Regions from separate parts of the Kitasatospora sp. NPDC001309 genome, predicted to be linked through region 2. Evidence: riboswitches for the same ligand, from Rfam matches in the RefSeq annotation. Region 2 holds a riboswitch; each other region holds the start of a gene.
The links. Region 2 has a riboswitch for S-adenosylmethionine ahead of ACFY2K_RS16570 (IclR family transcriptional regulator). Riboswitches for the same ligand answer to the same signal wherever they lie in the genome.

Region 1 (5,987 bases), on a different contig from region 2:
ACACTGTGAGTGCTAACGCCAATGATTAGCACTCCGGGTGGTCGAGTGCAAGCCCCACGGCCGACCCGCGAGCCGCCGCCCACCTCCGCCCGCCCCCGCCCGGCACCCCGGACGGCCCGGCGCGGGAAAGCGAACGGGCCCGTACGACGCGTGTCGTACGGGCCCGTCGAGAAGCGAGTGGTCACCAGCCGTGGGCCGCGCCGAGCTCCTGGGTTCCGGAAGAGGTCAGACCGCCGCGCGGACCATGTCCGCCTGCGGGCCCTTCTGTCCCTGGGAGATCTCGAACTCGACCCGCTGGCCCTCCTCGAGGGTGCGGTAGCCGTCCATCTGGATCGCGCTGTAGTGGACGAAGACGTCCGCACCACCGTCGACCGCGATGAAGCCGTAGCCCTTCTCCGCGTTGAACCACTTGACGGTGCCCTGAGCCATTCCGAACTCCCCTAGTGCTGTGCTGGCCCTTCACGGGCCAGCAGGTCGCGGGCCCGGGTCTGGTTTGAAGGCCGGCCCGGGGAACCCCCCTGGACGCAGCCGTGCACGCCGCAATCCTCCGCACGGGGGCGCCGGACGGCTTCCGTGAGCGGTTGATTACGTCGACCGCCGCTGAATGTATCCGGATCGACGCCCTCTGCAACAGGGTCCGCCGCCGGGAATTCCGCAGCCCCGTCGAGAGACAAGAGCGAACAAACCGGGAGGAAATCGGCAATTAGCGCCGGACATAGCGGACGAATTACTCAAATGCCTGCAGGAATTCTGACATCTGCCTGACATGTTTCACCGCCCGGGCCCCGGGCCGGTCTCAGCGCCCGGACGGGCTCCGGCGAAGCACCCACCGCCGGAAGGGGAAGCCCTGTTCCCAGCAGAGCCACACTCTACTCCGACTCGGACCGAAAATATTCCCACCGAAATGCCGACGGCCGTCCGCGCGTACGGAGAGCGGAATTCCGTACGCGCGGACGGCCGGGAAGCGGGAACGGCTCAGCAGCCGCCGGCCACCGCCGGAATGATCGAAACGCTCGCACCGTCCGCGATCCCGGTCGCCAGGCCCTCGGCGAACCGCACGTCGTCGTCGTTCACGTACACGTTGACGAAGCGGCGCAGCTTGCCGGTGTCGTCCAGGATCCGGGCCGCGATGCCCGCGTGGTTGCGCTCCAGGTCGGCGATGACCTCGCCCAGGGTGGCCCCCTCGGCGGGCACCTCGGCCGCACCGCCGGTGTAGGTGCGCAGGATGGTGGGGATGCGGACGTTGGCGCTCATGACTCTCCTAGCGGGGTGGGGGGGTGGATCAGACGGACGCGAGGCCGGCGGCGTGGAAGGAGTCCAGCGTCGGGCGGATGACGGCGGTCATGCCCGCCTCGGAGACGGCGTCCAGCGTCTTCAGGCCGTCCCCGGTGTTGATCGCGACGGTCTCCTTGGACGGGTCCAGCTGACCGGTCTCCACGAGCTTCTTCAGCACACCGACGGTCACCCCGCCCGCGGTCTCGGCGAAGATCCCCTCGGTCCGGGCCAGCAGCCGGATCGCCGCCACCACCTCCGCGTCCGTGACGTCCTCCACCGCGCCGCCGGTCCGGCGGGCGATGTCCAGCACGTACGGGCCGTCCGCCGGGTTGCCGATCGCCAGCGACTTGGCGATGGTGTCCGGCTTCACCGGCCTGATCACGTCCCGGCCGGCCTTGAACGCCGCCGACACCGGCGAGCAGCCCTCCGCCTGGGCGCCGAAGATCCGGTACGGCCGGTCCTCCACCAGGCCCAGCTTGATCAGCTCCTGCAGACCCTTGTCGATCTTCGTCAGCTGCGAGCCCGAGGCGATCGGGATGACGATCTGCTCCGGCAGCCGCCAGCCGAGCTGCTCGCAGATCTCGTACGCCAGCGTCTTGGAGCCCTCGCCGTAGTACGGCCGCAGATTGACGTTGACGAAGCCCCAGCCCTCGCCGGCCGGGTCCCCGATCAGCTCCGAGCAGAACCGGTTCACGTCGTCGTAGTTGCCCTCGATGCCGACCAGCTCACCGCCGTACACCCCGGCCATCACGACCTTGCCCTGCTCCAGGTCGTGCGGGATGAACACGCAGGAGCGGAACCCGGCCCGGGCCGCCGCCGCACCCACCGCACCGGCCAGGTTGCCGGTCGACGAGCAGGACAGCGTGGTGTAGCCGAACGCCCGGGCCGCCTCGATCGCGCAGGCCACCACCCGGTCCTTGAACGAGTGCGTCGGGTTGCCCGAGTCGTCCTTGACGTGCAGCTGCGCGGTGAACCCGAGCTCCCGGCCCAGGTTGTCCGCCTTCACCAGCGGGGTCCAGCCGGGGTTCAGGTTGGGCTTCGAGGCGACGTCGGCCGGCACCGGCAGCAGCGGCGCGTACCGCCAGATGGACGCGGGGCCGGACTCGATCCGCCTGCGCAGCTCCTCGGCGCGCTCGCCGCCGAACTCGTAGGCGATCTCCAGCGGCCCGAAGCACTCCACACAGGCGAAGCTGGGGCCGAGCGGGAAGCGGGTTCCGCACTCCCGACAGGACAGGGCGGCGGCGGGGCCGAGGTCGACGGAAACAGGTGCGGCGATGTCGATAGCCATGATGGCGGAGGCCTCTCTCCTCATCTTCCCCGCGGCGCGGTCGCGCCACAGGCCGGAATTGGCACCTGTCCCGCCGGGGCCTGTCAACGACAGCCGAGCGAGAAGGTTGCCGGGACGTCAACGGGCCGTTCCCTCAGTCCCTCTGGATGAGCTTGTGAAATTGTGGTGGTGCGCAGCGGCGACCCCGGCGTGCAAAGGTCCGACCGCTGTACGAAGACTGTATCCGAAGGCGCCAACCCTGAACGGGACCGTCCGCCAAGCGAGATGACCCGTCCCACCCGATCCCGCCGAGGAGAGTCACCGTGCCCGCCGAACCGACCCACGCCCTCCTCCCACAGGCGGCGTCCTGGCTCCGCCGCCGCTCGTGGAGCGCGGCCGAGCGGCCGGTCGACGCCCTCCTCGCCGCCAAACGGCGCACCGGCCGGACGGTCAGCGTCGTCCTCCCCGCCCTCGACGAGGAGGCCACCGTCGGCGACATCGTCCGCACCGTCCGGCGCGAGCTCATGGACCGGATCCCGCTCGTCGACGAACTCGTCGTGGTCGACTCCGGCTCCACCGACGCCACCGCCGCCGTCGCCGCCGAGGCCGGCGCCCGGGTGGAACACCGAGACCGGATCCTCCCCCGGCTGCCCGCCGTCCCCGGCAAGGGCGAGGTGCTCTGGCGCTCCCTGCTGGTCACCCACGGCGACATCGTCTGCTTCATCGACGCCGACCTGCGCGAGTTCGACCCGGCCTTCGTCTCCGGCATCGTCGGCCCGCTCCTCACCGACCCCGACATCCACCTGGTCAAGGCCATGTACGACCGCCCGCTCGAGACCGAAAGCGGCGCGATCGTCCCGGCCGGCGGCGGCCGGGTCACCGAACTCGTCGCCCGCCCCCTGCTCAACCTCCACTGGCCGGAACTCGCCGGCTTCGTCCAGCCCCTCGGCGGCGAGTACGCGGCCCGCCGCTCACTGCTCGAACGGCTGCCCTTCCCCACCGGCTACGGCGTCGAACTCGGCCTCCTGGTCGACGCCCTGGACCAGGTCGGCCTCGACGCGCTGGCCCAGGTCGACGTCGGCGTGCGGCACCACCGCCACCAGGACGGCCAGGCCCTCGGCCGGATGGCCGCCACCATCTACCGCACCGCCCTGGAACGCCTCGACCGCTCCCACCGCCTCAAGGCCTCCGCCGACCTCGTCCACCCCCACCTCACCCAGTTCACCCGCGACCCCCACACCCGCGCCTTCACCGCCCACACCCACCCCGTGACGGCCCTGGAACGCCCCCCGATGCACACCGTCCCGGAATACGCCACCCGCCGCTGACGGGTTTGCCGCCCCGACCCCCCGGCAACATCCCAACCATGGGCGATCTCACGACCGAACGTTCGAGTGCGACCGGAACCGCCCCCGTCCTGGTGGCCTCCAACCGGGGACCGGTGTCCTTCGGCACCGCCGACGACGGCACGCTGACCCTGCGCCGCGGCGGCGGGGGCCTGGTCTCCGGCCTGTCCGCGATCGACGACCCCACCGCCGTCTGGGTCTGCGCCGCGCTGAGCGACGCCGACCGCAGAGCCGCCCGGGAGGCCCCCGCCGGCCGCCTCGACCTCGCCGGGCACGAGGTCGGCGGACAGGCCGTACGGATGCTCGACATCGACCCGGAGACCTTCGCCCGCGCCTACAACGGCGTCGCCAACTCCACCCTCTGGTTCGTCCACCACCTGCTCTACGCGACCCCCACCGCGCCCTCCTTCGACGCCGGCTTCCGCACCGAGTGGGCCGCCTACCGGGCGTACAACGCCGCCTTCGCCGACGCCCTCGCCGCCGAGGCCGCCCCGGGAGCCGCCGTCCTGGTCCAGGACTACCACCTCTCCCTCACCCCGGCGCTGCTCCGCGAAGCCCGCCCCGACCTGCGGATCGGCCACTTCTCCCACACCCCGTGGGCGCCGCCCGAGTACTACCGGCTGCTCCCCGACGACGTCGCCCGGGCCGTCCTGACCGGCATCCTCGGCGCCGACCGGGCCGGCTTCCTCACCGAACGCTGGGCCCGCGCCTTCGCCGCCTGCTGCGAGGACCTGCTCGGCGCCGCCTTCGACCCGGCCGCCCTCACCGTCACCCACGAGGGCCGCACCACCCACCTGGGCGTGCACGCCCTCGGCGCCGACGCCGACTTCCTGCGCGAACGCGCCCACCGCCCCGACGTCGACGAACGCCTCGCCGCCCTCCGGGCCGCCGTCGGCGACCGCCGCACCATCGTCCGGGTCGACCGCACCGAGCTGAGCAAGAACATCGTCCGCGGCCTCCAGGCCTACCGGCACCTGCTCCGCACCCGCCCCGAGTGGCACGACCGGGTGGTCCACATCGCCTTCGCCTACCCGTCCCGGACCGACCTCGCCGAGTACCGCGACTACACCGCCGCCGTCGAACGCCTCGCGGCCGCCATCAACGCCGAGTTCGCCACCCCCGCCTGGCAGCCCCTGATCCTGCACGTCAACGACGACTTCCCGCGCAGCCTCGCCGCCTACCGCCTCGCCGACGTGGCCCTCGTCAACCCGATCCGGGACGGCATGAACCTGGTCGCCAAGGAGGTCCCGGTGGTCTCCGACCACGGCTGCGCCCTCGTCCTGTCCCGCGAGGCCGGCGCCCACGCCGAACTCGGCGACGACGCCCTCACCGTCAACCCGTACGACGTCATCGCCACCGCCGAGGCCCTGCACACCGGCCTCACCATGAGCCCCGGGGAACGCGCCGACCGCACCAAGCGCCTGGCCGCCGCGGCCACCGCGCTCCCCCCGCAGCAGTGGTTCCTCGACCAGCTCAACGCCCTCTGAGGGCCTCCCCCAGCGCCCCCAACAGCTCCACCACCCCGTCGGGCCCGTCGACCACCACGTCCGCCAGGTCGGCGAGCTCCCGCACCGGCGCGTCCCCCACCGCGCCGGCACACACCAACAGCCCGGCCAGCCCCTGCCCCCGCAACTCCTCCACCGCCCGGAACGCCGCCACGTCCCCCAGGTCGTCCCCCGCGTACAGCACCGCCCGCGCCCCGCGCTCGCGCAGGAACCCGGTCAGCGCCGCCCCCTTGTCCACCCCCGGCGGCCGCAACTCCAGCACCAGCCGCCCGGGCTCCACCACCAGCCCGTACTCGGCCGCCAACTCCCCCACCGGCCCGCGCAACGACTCCAGCGCCCGCTCCGGCTCCGCCGTACGCCGCGTGTGCACCGCCACCGAGCGCCCCTTGTCCTCCACCCACGTCCCCTCGGGCGCACCCACCCGCTCCAACACCCCCGGCAACGCGCCCCGCACCCCCGCGACCCCCGGATGCACCTCCGGCGCCGAGAGCTCACCCGCCTCCCACCGCTCGGCCCCGTAGTGCCCCAGCACCACCAGCCCCGGCACCCCGGCGAACCCCCCGTACTCCGCCGCCAACCCCGCCGGCCGCCCGG
Region 2 (5,987 bases):
CCATCGGCAACCAGATCGTGGTCGACCCGCGCACCGACACGCTGTACGACTTCTTCGACTGGATCACCTTCACCGACGCGACCGCCACCACCGTCAGCGACGTGCACTTCGGCATGGTCAGCTCCACCGACCAGGGCCGCACCTGGAGCCCGCCGGTCCGGGTCGCCGCCGACACCTCCGTCCCCGAGGTCCACCCGAACGCGCCCACCGACGCCACCAAGTCCCTCCGGGCCGGCGCCGGACTGCCCAGCGTGGCGATCGACCCGCAGACCGGCGAGCTGTACCTCGCCTATGAGGGCTCGGAGTCCACCGGCGGCAGGTACGACGCGATCCAGCTGGTGCACTCCACCGACGGCGGCCGGACCTGGAGCGGCCCGACCCGGCTCAACCAGGCCCCGGGAGCGCCGGCGTTCACCCCGTCGATCACCGTGACGGCCGACGGCACCGTCGCCGTCAGCTACTACGACCTGCGCTACCTCACCCCGGACGACACCACCGCGCTGCCCACCGCCGCCTGGCTGCTCAGCTTCCCGCGCGGCGGCGAGAACAGTCCGGTCGAGCGGCAGATCTCGCCGGTCTTCGACTGGCTCCAGGCGCCGTACGCCGGGGGCCACTTCCTCGGCGACTACCAGGCCCTGATCACCGACGGCCACCGGATCCGCCCGGTGCTGGTGACCGCCAACAGCGGCGCCCCGCTGAACTCCACCGACGTGTACAGCGGCCGCTTCCGGCCGGACACCCTGCGCAGCCCGGGTGCGGCCGCACCGACCACCGGGGCGGCGCGCACCGGGGCGCCCGCCGCCGGCCCGCGCGCCGTGCAGCACCTGCGGCGCTGACCCGACCGGCGGCTGCCGGCGCGGAGGAGCTCCGCGCCGGCGGCCGCCCGGACCCGAGCGCTCGGGTCCGGTCCGGGCCCCGGACCGGTCACCCCACGTCAGCCGACGGCCCGGTCAGGGCCTGTTCAGTGCGTCCGTGAGGTGGCCCGCCGCCTCGATGACGGCCTGGGAGAGGCGGGCCCCCGGGTGCCGGCTGAGCCGTTCGATCGGCCCCGAGACGGAAACGGCGGCCACCACCCGGCCGGCCGGGCCCCGCACGGGCGCGGAGACGGAGGCCACGCCGGGCTCGCGCTCGCCGATCGACTGGGCCCACCCCCGGCGCCGCACCCCGCTCAGCGCGGTGGCGGTGAACCGGGCGCCCTGGAGGCCGCGGTGGAGCCGCTCGGGCTCCTCCCAGGCCAGCAGGACCTGGGCGGCGGACCCGACCTTCATCGGCAGCGCGAGGCCCACCGGCACGGTGTCCCGCAGGCCGAAGAGGCGTTCGGCGGCCGCCACGCAGATCCGGACCTCGCCCTGCCGACGGTACAGCTGGGCGGTCTCGCCGGTGACGTCGCGCAGGTGGGTGAGGACCGTGCCCGCCGCGGCCAGCAGGCGGTCCTCACCGGCCGCCGCCGAGAGCTCGGCGAGCCGCGGGCCGAGGACGAACCGGCCCTGGAGGTCCCGGCCGAGCAGCCGGTGGTGCTCCAGTGCGACGGCGATCCGGTGGGCGGTCGGCCGGGCCAGCCCGGTGGCGTCGACCAGCCCGGCCAAGGTGGCCGGACCGGCCTCCAGGGTGCCGAGGATCGAGGTGATCTTGTCGAGCACGCCGACGCCGCTCGTGTTCTCCATGGACGGGTACTCCAGTCTCAGATCCCGTGAGCGACGGGTGGGTACGGCTCACGGGCGCTCCGGTGGGGTGGGAGCGGGGTGGTCAGCGGAAACAGGCCTGCGGGAACAGCAGATCGCCTGCGCCGAGCACGAAACGGGTACGCGAAAGGGCCGGGGCGGGAAGCGCCCGGGCGAAGGACAGCACTGAGAGCACCGTGTCTCCTCATCTTCCCCGCGCCACGTTGGCGACAGGCCGGAGTTGGCACTGACCCCGGACGGCACGGCGCGTACTTCGGACGCCGGGTCGAACGGGGAGTTGCCGGGGCTTCGTAGGGCCGGTCCCTCCACCCCTCTGGATGATTCGCGAAGAACCATACAAGATTTCCCGGCCGCCCCGCCAAACCCTTTCCCGACCGCCCCTCGACCCGGAGCCCGCCGGGGTCCTTGACCACGGATGATTTAGATTTCTAAACTATTTCCATGACTGCGACCCCGGCCACCTCAGCGCCCCCGAAGAAGCCGCTCAGGTTCAGAATCGGCATCGCGCTCCTCATCCTGAGCGCCCTGACCTACGTGGCCGTCCTCGTCATCCTCTTCCTCCCGCTGGAGTCCGGCACCAAGGCCGCCGCCTTCGGCGGGACGCTCGTGGTCGCCGAGACCTGCGCCCTCATCGGCATGGCGGGCGTCGGCAAGGAGGCCGTCCGGGCAGTCCGGTCCCGCCTGGGGCTCAGGAGGCGCAGCCGCGCCGCCGAGCAGCCGCCGACCACGGACTGACGGGCCCGATGGACACCGGAGAAAGACCCGACAGCGCCGACCTGCACGCCCGCATCACCCGGATCGACCGGCTCTTCGCGGACCTGTGGGTCCTCTCGGAACGGCACGCGCCCCGCTACGGCGACTTCGGGCTCACCGCCCAACAGCACCTCGTGCTCGCGCGGATCGTGGCCGACCCGGGCATCACCCCCAAGGACCTGGCCGAGCACCTGGGCGTGTCCAGGGGCGCCGTCAGCCAGCACCTGGCGCGCCTGGAGGAGGACGGCTACCTCTCCCGGCGGCGCAGCCCCCAGGACGGACGCGTCCACGTCCTCCGCCTGGAGGCCCGCGGCGCGGCCTACCGGCAGGCCGTGCTCCGGTACGAGCGGGAGCTCCACGACGCCTACGTCGCGAAGCTCTCGGCCGCGGACATGGCGGAGATCGAGTCCGCACTCGGGAAGTTGAGGCGGGTGTTCGAGGACTGACGTCACCCGCCGTGGCCGCTACTCCGGATCGATCAGTCGGGACCGGTCACTTGGGGCCGGTCACTTGGGGCCGGTCACTTGGGGCCGATCAGTGCAGACCGATCACTTGAGATCGATCACGAGGCCGCCCGTCCGCGCCTCTTCGTTCGTGACCTTCGTCCTCGGGTGCCAGAGCACCTGCACCGAGTAGGAGTCCGAACCGCCCGGCACGTCGGGCAGCACGATCGGGAACCGGCAGGCGGAGTCGTGGTACTCGCCCTGCCCCAGGGTGCCGGTCGCCACCACCCGGCCCGCCGCGTCGCGAACGGTCACCAGGGCGTCCTTGTCCACGTCGTCCAAGCCCCTGGCACCGTTGCAGGTACCCGACTTGGTGGGGTCGGAGGTGCTGATCCGCGCCTGGCCCACCAGCGTGAAGGGCTCGTCGTCCCCGGGTCCGGACAGGCCCCAGGCCAGTCCGACGGCGCCGGCGCCGACCACGAGTCCGGCAGCCGCGAACACCGCCGGGGCCTTCCAGGGCCGGAGCCGGGGCTCCTGCGCAGGCTCCGGCGGAGCCGCCTCCGTGGCGGGTATCGGAGCGACATTCTCTTCATACGATGCGTCAGACATTCGCACAGCATGGCATCGAGCGCTTCGCCCGACGAGGAGTTATCTCGACCGGGGCCTGCCCGCGCGGCCGCCACCGACCGGCCGTGCCGACCGGCCATGGGGGCTGGCCATGGGGCCGGCAGCCGTCGGGGCACGGAAGAATGGGGCGGGTGACCAGCACTCAGCCGCTCCCCCGGGGCCTCACCGCCCTCATCCCCGACGCCCGCACCCAGGCCACGCCCGGCGAGCGGGCCGCCTCCCAGCTCCTCCACCTGCGCGAGGCGACCGTGCCCGTGCCGGTCCTCGCCGCGGCCGCCGAGCTGATCACCCCGTTGCTGAAGGACCAGGACCCGGCCACCCGCGCCGCCGCCACCGCCGTCCACACCCGCCTGCTCGCGGCCATCGAGGAGGCCACCCCCTGGCGGTAGCCGGCCGGGCGCGGCAGGGCGAGGGCCGAGCCCCTTCGCGACGAGCCCTCGCGAGGTGCAACCCTCGGGTTGCACCCGGCAGTGCGACGTGCAACTCTGGAGTTGCATCCATTGTCCGCAAGCGAAGGAGCCCCCTCATGAGCGAGGACCGGATCGAACGCGAGACCCTGATCGAGGCGCCCCTGGAGCGGGTCTGGTCCCTGGTGGCCGAGCCCGGCTTCTGGGTCGCCGACAAGGCGAGCCTGCCCGGCACCGTGGCCAGGGAGGGCGAGGAGCTGGTGGCCAGGAACCCGGAGTACGGCGACTTCCCGGTACGCGTGGAGAAGGTCGAGCCGCCGACCTACCTGGCCTACCGCTGGGCCAGCGCGTTCCCCGGCGAGGAACTGCGCGAGGACAACAGCACCCTCGTCGAGTTCACGCTGACCCCGGAGGACGGCAGGACGCGGCTGCGCGTGGTCGAGAGCGGCTTCGCGGCACTGGCCGGCTCCGAGGAAATGCGCGGCAAGGCGGTCGAGGACAACACCGGCGGCTGGCGCCAGGAGCTCGACGCGCTCAGGACGCGCGCCGAACAGCCCGCCACGTGACCGACGAACCCCACGGCGCCGCCGAGGCGGTCGACACCGTCCTCACGGCCCTGGCCGACCCGACGCGACGCCGGCTGCTCGAACTGATCGCCGCGCAGGGCGAGGCCACCGCGACGACGCTCGCCCGGCACCTCCCCGTCTCGCGCCAGGCCGTGGTCAAGCACCTCGCCGTCCTGGACGCCGCCGGGCTGGTGAGCGGCGACCGCATCGGGCGCGAGGTGCGCTACACGGTGCGGCCCGCGGCGCTCGACGCCACGGCGCGTTGGATGGCCTCGCTCGCCGCCGACTGGGACCGCCGGCTGGCGCACATCAAGCGCCTCGCCGAGGCCGCGGAGCACGACTCCCGGACCACGCGTGACCACGCGTCACGCCCACCGGAACAGCCTCACGGAAGGGCATGAGCTAGGCCTGAGTGCGGCCGGTCACCCGCCTGCCCATCCCTCCGCCCCTCCGTCCGTCCGTCAATGCACCGAGCGGGAACTTCACCTTTCGGGGTGGTTAGGTCTCGCTTTTCCGTAGGTAGTCGAACCGCCCCTTCTCCGAGCGCCTGGTACGAATGCGGAGCGACAGAAGATCCGGTACGGGCGGGGGAGTTGACACGGATGCGGGCGAGGACGGGGATCACGACGGCAGGGACCACGACGGCGGGCACGACGGCGGGCACCACGACGGTCGCCGTGGCCGGGGTCGAGTGCGGCTGGGGCAGTTCGGGGAAGTTGAGCGCGGTCCTGTCCGCCCTCCGGGCCCACAGCAGCAGGCGGCTGAGATTCATCGGCCTCGCCTCCGGGTTGGGCAGACCGCTGCTCGCCGAACAGCCGGTGGAGCGCTGGTTCGACCTCCCGGACGAGCGGTCCGACCAGGAGCTGGACCGGATCGTCCGGGCGCAGCGGGTGCAGGCGGCACTGGTGGTACTGGACGGCGTGCTGGCGAAGGCGTTGCGGGCCTGCGGGGTGCCGGTGGTGTTCGTGGACAGCCTGCCGTTCCTCTGGACGGACGGCGACCGGCCCGACCTCCCGCTGGACGCCGAGGTGTACTGCGCCCAGCGGTGCGTGGAACTGCCGCCGGAGGGCGCCGGGGTGCTGGCCGACGTGCACCGGCTGCGCTGGGTGGACGCCGTGATCGCCGACGGCGGCACCGTCCGCAGCAGCCCTCCCACGCCCCACCCTCGGCGCGCCCTGCTCAACCTCGGCGGGCTGCGCGCGCCCCACCTCACGGACTGGGCGAGCTATCCCCAGCTCGTGCTGCCCGCCGCGCTGGAGGCACTGACCGCGAGCGGGGTCACCGAGGTGCACATCGCGGGCAACCTGCCGGCCTGGCTGGCCGCGCAGTTGGTCGACTCCTGCGCCCACCCGCCCGTGACCACCGTCGGCGCCCTCCGCCACCAGGACTTCCTGCACCGCCTCGCCGACTGCGACGTCCTGCTCACCTCCCCCGGGCTGACCACCCTCCTGGAGGCCGGGCAGCTCGGCACCCCCACGCTCTGCCTGCCGCCGCAGAACCTCAGCCAGA
Region 3 (5,987 bases), on a different contig from region 2:
GCGACGCGTGTCGGCGACGCAACGGCCGCCCTCGTTGCGGTAGTTCCACGCCGCGCCGTCCGAGACCAGCTCGCGGACCGCGGCCAGGAAGCGCTCGACGTGCTCGTCCGGCGTGCCGGCGCCGAAGCTCACCCGGATCGCGTTCAGGCTGCGCTCACCGGGCAGCGAGGGCTCGGGCGCCCCGCACTCGGAGGGCGCCACGTCCTCGTCCCCGAGCAGGGTGCGCACCAGCGGGTGGGCGCAGAACAGCCCGTCGCGCACGCCGATGCCGTACTCGGCGGACAGCGCGGCCGAGAAGTGCGAGCTGTTCCAGCCCTGGACGACGAAGGACAGCACGCCCACCCGGGCCGAGCCGGCCCCGAACAGGTTCAGCACCCGGACCTCGGGGATCTCCGCCAGCCCCGCCGTCAGCCGCTCGACCAGCTCCCGCTCCCGGGCCTCCAGCGCGTCGAAGCCGGCCTCGGTGAGCGCCCGACAGGCCGAGGCGATCGCGTAGGCGCCGATGACGTTGGGCGAGCCGGCCTCGTGCCGGGCCGGGCCGGTGTGCCACTGCACCGCCACCGAGCCGTCCAGCTCCCGGGCCACCGTCCGGGTCGCCCCGCCGCCGGCCAGGTAGGGCTCGGCCGCGTCCAGCCAGTCGGAGCGCCCGGCCAGCACCCCGGCGCCGAACGGCGCGTACAGCTTGTGGCCGGAGAAGGCGATCCAGTCGACGCCCAGTTCGCGCACCGAGACCCGGTGGTGCGGGGCCAGCTGGGCGGCGTCCAGCACCACCCGGGCGCCGTACCGGTGCGCGGTCCCGGTCAGTTCGGCGACCGGCCACAGCTCGCCGGTCACGTTGGAGGCGCCGGTGACGCACAGCAGCTTCGGGCCCTCCGGCGCCGCGGCCAGCGCCTCCTCCAGCGCGGCCACCGCCTCGGCCCGCGAGCGCGGCGCCCGCAGGTAGCAGACCTCCAGCCCGGCGTGCGCCCACGGCAGCAGCGAGGCGTGGTGCTCGGTCTCGAAGGCGAACACCCGGGTGCCGGCCGGGACGGCGGCGGCCAGCAGGTTGAGCGAGTCGGTGGTGGCGCGGGTGAAGACCACCTGGTCGCCCTCGCGCAGGTCGAGGAACTCGGCGACGGTCCGGCGGCTCTGCTCGAACAGGTCGGTGGACAGCTGGGAGAGGTAGCCGGCGCCGCGGTGCACGCTGCCGTAGTAGGGGGCGTAGGCGGCGACGTCTTCCCACACCCGCTGGAGGGCCGGCGCGCTGGCCGCGTAGTCGAGAGCCGCGTAGCCGACCTTCTCACCGCTGACGAGCGGGACCTCGACGTCGTGGCCGAGGACGGCGAGCGGGGCGGTGGTTCCGAGGGAGAGGGACATGAGGATGCACTCCTTCACGGGTAAGGGACCCCGGGAGTGCTGATCGTCCGGTGTCCGCGCTTGTCGCGCGGACGGCTTGCCCGGCGACCCGGTCCTCACCCAGGGCACCCCGCCACGGACGGAGGGTTGCCGGACAGCGAGCTGGGGCTTCGCGCTGTCACTCATGACCTGGCGAAGACTCTAGGTCGGGTACGTCGGACGGTCAAACAGGCATCCACCATCCGGACAGCCTCCTCGGCGCGCCCCTCCGGCTCGGGGCGGGCAGCCGGAGGGCCCGTGCCGACGCATCGACACGGGCCCTCAACTACCGGCTCAGATCCGGCTGGTGGCCTCGGACCAGCGCCGCAGCAGGTCCTGCGCCCGGCCGGAGTCGATCGCCTCGGCCGCCCGCACCATGCCCGCCGCGAGCTGCTCCGCCAGCGGGGCGTCGCCCAGCTCCAGCGCGACCAGCGCCGCCGCCGTGTTCAGCAGGACGGCGTCCCGCACCGGCCCGCGCTCCCCGGCCAGCAGCCGGCGCGCGACCTCGGCGTTGTACGCGGCGTCGGCCCCGCGCAGCGCCTCGATGCCGACCAGCTCGATGCCGACGTCCCGCGGGTCGAACGTGGTCTCGGTGACCACGCCGTCGCGCACCACCCAGACCCGCGAGGTGGTGGTGATGGTCAGCTCGTCCAGCCCGTCGTCGCCGCGGAACACCAGCGCGGTCGCCCCGCGCCGGGCGAGCACCCCGGCGATCAGCCCGGCCAGCCGGGTGTCGAAGCAGCCGATGGCGTGCGAGGTGACCTTCGCCGGGTTGGTCAGCGGGCCGAGGATGTTGAAGGCGGTGGGCACCCCGAGGTCGCGCCGCGCGGTGGCGGCGTGCCGCATCGAGGGGTGGAACTTCGCCGCGAAGCAGAAGGTGAGCCCGACCTCCTCGGCCACCTGGGCCACCCGCCGGGAGGAGAGGTCGAGTGCCACCCCGAGCTTCTCCAGCACGTCCGAGGAGCCGCTGGACGAGGAGGCCGCCCGGTTGCCGTGCTTGACCACCTTGGCCCCGGCCGCCGCGGCGACGATCGCCGACATGGTCGAGATGTTGACGGTCTTCGCCCGGTCCCCGCCGGTGCCGACGATGTCGACCGCCGGGCCGGGGATGTCCAGCGGCTCGGCGTGGTCGTACATCGCGTCCACCAGGCCGGCGATCTCGTCGACCGTCTCGCCCTTGGCCCGCAGCGCCACCATGAACCCGGCCACCTGGACGGGGGACGCCTCGCCGCTCATGATCCGGTCCATCGCCCACGCGGTGGACGAGCGGTCGAGGTCCTCCCCCTTCAACAGAGCCGCCAGGATGTCCGGCCAGGTGCGGACCACCTGCGCGGGGTCGGTACCACCGTTCGCAGGGTTCACGTTCACCATGGCTGACTCCAGCTGTAGTCGGTTCCCCCGCGCCGGGGGGACGTCCGTACGGATGGAGCCAGCCTATCGAGCGGCGGGGTGCCGACGGCGCCCCCTTCTCCAGGACTGAGACGGCACCGCTCAGCGCGTGGCCGGGGCCCGCTTGGCCAGCCGGGCCCGCAGCAGGGTGGCGACCGCCTCGGCCAGCGCCACCGGCTCGACCGGGTGGGAGATCGCGGCATCGGCCCGGCTCCAGGCGGCGAGCCAGGAGTCCTGCGGCCGGCCGATCAGCACCAGCACCGGCGGGCACCCGTAGATCTCGTCCTTGAGCTGGCGCCCGAGGCCGAGGCCGCCGGCCGGCACCGCCTCGCCGTCCAGCACGCACAGGTCGACGCCGCCCTTCTCCAGCGCCTTGATCACCGCGGGGGTGGTCGCGCATTCGAGGTAGGACAGCTCCGGAAGATCCTCGGCGGGGCGACGGCCGAGCGCCGTCAGCACCTGCTCGCGGGTGTTGCGGTCGTCGCTGTAGACGAGGACGGTGAGCGTCTCGTCGGTCGTGTACGCCATGGACCCTGCTCCCTCAAGTGTGATCCGGACCACGTTCACCTGATCCGGATGCTACTCCCGTTTCCCCCGTCGCCGGTCCCCCTCGCGCACGTTCCCCCTCAAGCCGCCGCGCCCGTGACTCACCCGCTCGGAGGACGGCCCGTCACCCGGACCCGCCCGGTCCACCCGGACGGCGGATGCGGCGCCCCGCCCCCCTACGGCAGGACACTGGGCCGACCGTGCAACGACGCGCCGGGCAACGGGGTCGCGGGCCCCTCCGAGGAACCGTCAGAAAAGGGACACGCCGCTGCTCAGCCCTCGTCCGGACCCTCCGTCGGCCTTCAAGCGGGCATACCGCACGCACCGGACACTCCGAGGGACACCCCCCGACGTGAAGACGGAATAAGGGACCGACATAATGTCCGTCGTGGCGACAGCAACAGCAACAGAAACCGGGCACGCGCACGGATCGGTCAATCGACCGAACATGGTCAGCGTCGGAACGATCGTCTGGCTCAGTTCCGAGCTGATGTTCTTCGCGGCCCTCTTCGCGATGTACTTCACGCTCCGCTCCGTCAAGGGAGCCGAGTTCTGGGCCGAGAAGGCGCACGCCCTCAACGTGACGTTCTCCTCGATCAACACCACGATCCTGGTGCTCTCCTCGCTCACCTGCCAGCTCGGCGTATTCGCCGCCGAGCGCGGTGACGTGAAGAAGCTCCGCGGGTGGTTTGCCCTCACGTTCTTCATGGGCGCGATCTTCATCGGCGGCCAGGTCTACGAGTACACCGAGCTGGTCAAGAACGACGGCCTCTCGCTGTCCTCCGACCCGTACGGCACGGTGTTCTACCTGACCACCGGCTTCCACGGTCTGCACGTGACGGGCGGTCTGATCGCCTTCCTGCTGGTCCTGGGACGGACGTACGCAGCCAAGCGCTTCACGCACGAGCAGGCCACCGCCGCGATCGTCGTGTCCTACTACTGGCACTTCGTCGACGTCGTGTGGATCGGCCTGTTCGCGACCATCTACCTGATCAAGTAACCAGCTGATCAGGTCGCTGGCCACCGGCAGCGGCCCCCGCCCTCACCGGCGACGGGCCGCTTCTGCCGGTGCCGACGCTCCCACCGACCGACCGCGCGCGCAGCCTTGGACAGGCAACCTCGTGCCGGCCAGACCGGCCGCCGGGTGCACCCACCAGTCGACCAGATCCTGACACCGGGGTTATTCCGTGAAAAAGCTCTCCGCACGACGGCGCCACCCATTGGCGGCGCTGGTCGTCCTACTTCTCGCCCTGGCGGCAACCGGGGGGCTGTACGCCGCGTTCGCGCCCGCCGACAAGGCGCAGGCCGACGTCGCCGCGCAGTCGCTCGCGATCGATGAGGGCAAGAAGCTCTTCGCCGTGGGCTGCTCCTCCTGCCACGGCCTGAACGGCCAGGGCAGCAGCGACGGTCCGAGCCTGGTCGGCGTGGGCTCCGCCGCTGTCGACTTCCAGGTCGGCACCGGTCGCATGCCGGCCCAGCAGCCCGGTGCCCAGGTGCCGCGCAAGAAGGCCATCTACAGCCAGAGCGAGATCGACCAGCTCGCCGCGTTCGTCCAGTCGCTCGGCCCCGGCCCGATCACGCCGGACGCGAAGCAGTACACCTCGACCAACCCGGACGACATCTCCAAGGGTGGCGAGCTGTTCCGCACCAACTGCGCCCAGTGCCACAACTTCGCCGGCCAGGGCGGTGCCCTGACGAAGGGCAAGTACGCCCCGTCGCTGGAGGGCGTGGACGCCAAGCACATCTACGAGGCCATGCAGACCGGCCCGCAGCAGATGCCGTCGTTCCCGGACAGCACCATGCCCGAGGAGCAGAAGAAGCAGATCGTGGCCTTCGTCCGCCACACCACCAACGATGAGCCCAACCCCGGCGGTCTCACCCTGGGCAGCCTCGGTCCGGTGACCGAGGGTCTGTTCGGCTGGATCTTCGGCCTCGGCACGCTCATCGCGGTCGCGATCTGGGTCGCCGCCCACACCACCAAGGCCAAGAAGTCATGAGCCACGACATGTCAGAAGAGAAGCTCCCGGAGCCGCACGGCTCCGCCGGCGAGGTGGCCGACCACGGCAACCCGTTCGCCGACCCGGGCCTGCCGGCCCACGAGCCCCGCCGCACCGACATCGACGAGCAGGCCGCCAAGCGGGCCGAGCGCCAGGTCTCGCTGATGTTCGTGGTCTCGATGCTCGCGACGATCGGCTTCATCGCCTCGTACGTGGCCATCGACCCGGACAAGATCGTCTACATCTTCCCGCTGGGCCACGTCAGCGCGCTGAACTTCGCGCTCGGCCTGACCCTGGGCGTCGCGCTGTTCATGATCGGCGCGGGCGCGGTCCACTGGGCCCGCACCCTGATGTCGGACGTCGAGCTGCCGGCCGAGCGTCACCCGATCGAGGCCTCCGACGAGGTCCGCAACGACGTCATCGACCAGTTCAAGACCGGTGCCGCCGAGTCCGGCTTCGGTCGCCGCAAGATGATCCGCAACACCCTCATCGGGTCGATGGCGCTGGTCCCGCTCTCCGGCGTGGTCCTGCTCCGCGACCTCGGCCCGCTGCCGGAGAAGAAGCTCCAGGAGACGGGCTGGAAGGAGGCCACCCCGGCCAAGCCGGTGCAGCTCGTCAACATGAGCACCATGCAGCCGATGAAGCCCGAGGACCTCGTGATCGGCTCGCTGACCTTCGCGA

Region 1: another riboswitch for S-adenosylmethionine. It lies ahead of thrC (threonine synthase); the one in region 2 lies ahead of ACFY2K_RS16570 (IclR family transcriptional regulator).
Region 3: another riboswitch for S-adenosylmethionine. It lies ahead of ACFY2K_RS41630 (aminotransferase class V-fold PLP-dependent enzyme); the one in region 2 lies ahead of ACFY2K_RS16570 (IclR family transcriptional regulator).

Annotation. Positions count from the first base shown of each region.
Region 1 is NZ_JBIAXC010000028.1:3,943-9,929, reverse strand. It holds gene ACFY2K_RS25825 (cold-shock protein) at 226-429, opposite strand; gene ACFY2K_RS25820 (MoaD/ThiS family protein) at 976-1,254, opposite strand; gene thrC (threonine synthase) at 1,283-2,563, opposite strand; SAM riboswitch class I at 2,581-2,716, opposite strand; gene ACFY2K_RS25810 (glucosyl-3-phosphoglycerate synthase) at 2,866-3,870, shown strand; gene ACFY2K_RS25805 (trehalose-6-phosphate synthase) at 3,909-5,375, shown strand; gene otsB (trehalose-phosphatase) at 5,362-5,987, opposite strand, start outside.
Region 2 is NZ_JBIAXC010000014.1:22,856-28,842, forward strand. It holds gene ACFY2K_RS16565 (neuraminidase (sialidase)) at 1-836, shown strand, start outside; gene ACFY2K_RS16570 (IclR family transcriptional regulator) at 951-1,664, opposite strand; SAM riboswitch class I at 1,864-2,006, opposite strand; gene ACFY2K_RS16575 (transporter suffix domain-containing protein) at 2,124-2,417, shown strand; gene ACFY2K_RS16580 (MarR family winged helix-turn-helix transcriptional regulator) at 2,426-2,881, shown strand; gene ACFY2K_RS16585 (hypothetical protein) at 2,984-3,379, opposite strand; gene ACFY2K_RS16590 (hypothetical protein) at 3,637-3,894, shown strand; gene ACFY2K_RS16595 (SRPBCC domain-containing protein) at 4,032-4,478, shown strand; gene ACFY2K_RS16600 (ArsR/SmtB family transcription factor) at 4,475-4,879, shown strand; gene ACFY2K_RS16605 (hydroxymethylcytosylglucuronate/cytosylglucuronate synthase) at 5,081-5,987, shown strand, end outside.
Region 3 is NZ_JBIAXC010000077.1:17,861-23,847, forward strand. It holds gene ACFY2K_RS41630 (aminotransferase class V-fold PLP-dependent enzyme) at 1-1,356, opposite strand, end outside; SAM riboswitch class IV at 1,408-1,525, opposite strand; gene trpD (anthranilate phosphoribosyltransferase) at 1,669-2,745, opposite strand; gene ACFY2K_RS41640 (hypothetical protein) at 2,866-3,291, opposite strand; gene ACFY2K_RS41645 (heme-copper oxidase subunit III) at 3,689-4,309, shown strand; gene ACFY2K_RS41650 (c-type cytochrome) at 4,497-5,306, shown strand; gene ACFY2K_RS41655 (Rieske 2Fe-2S domain-containing protein) at 5,315-5,987, shown strand, end outside.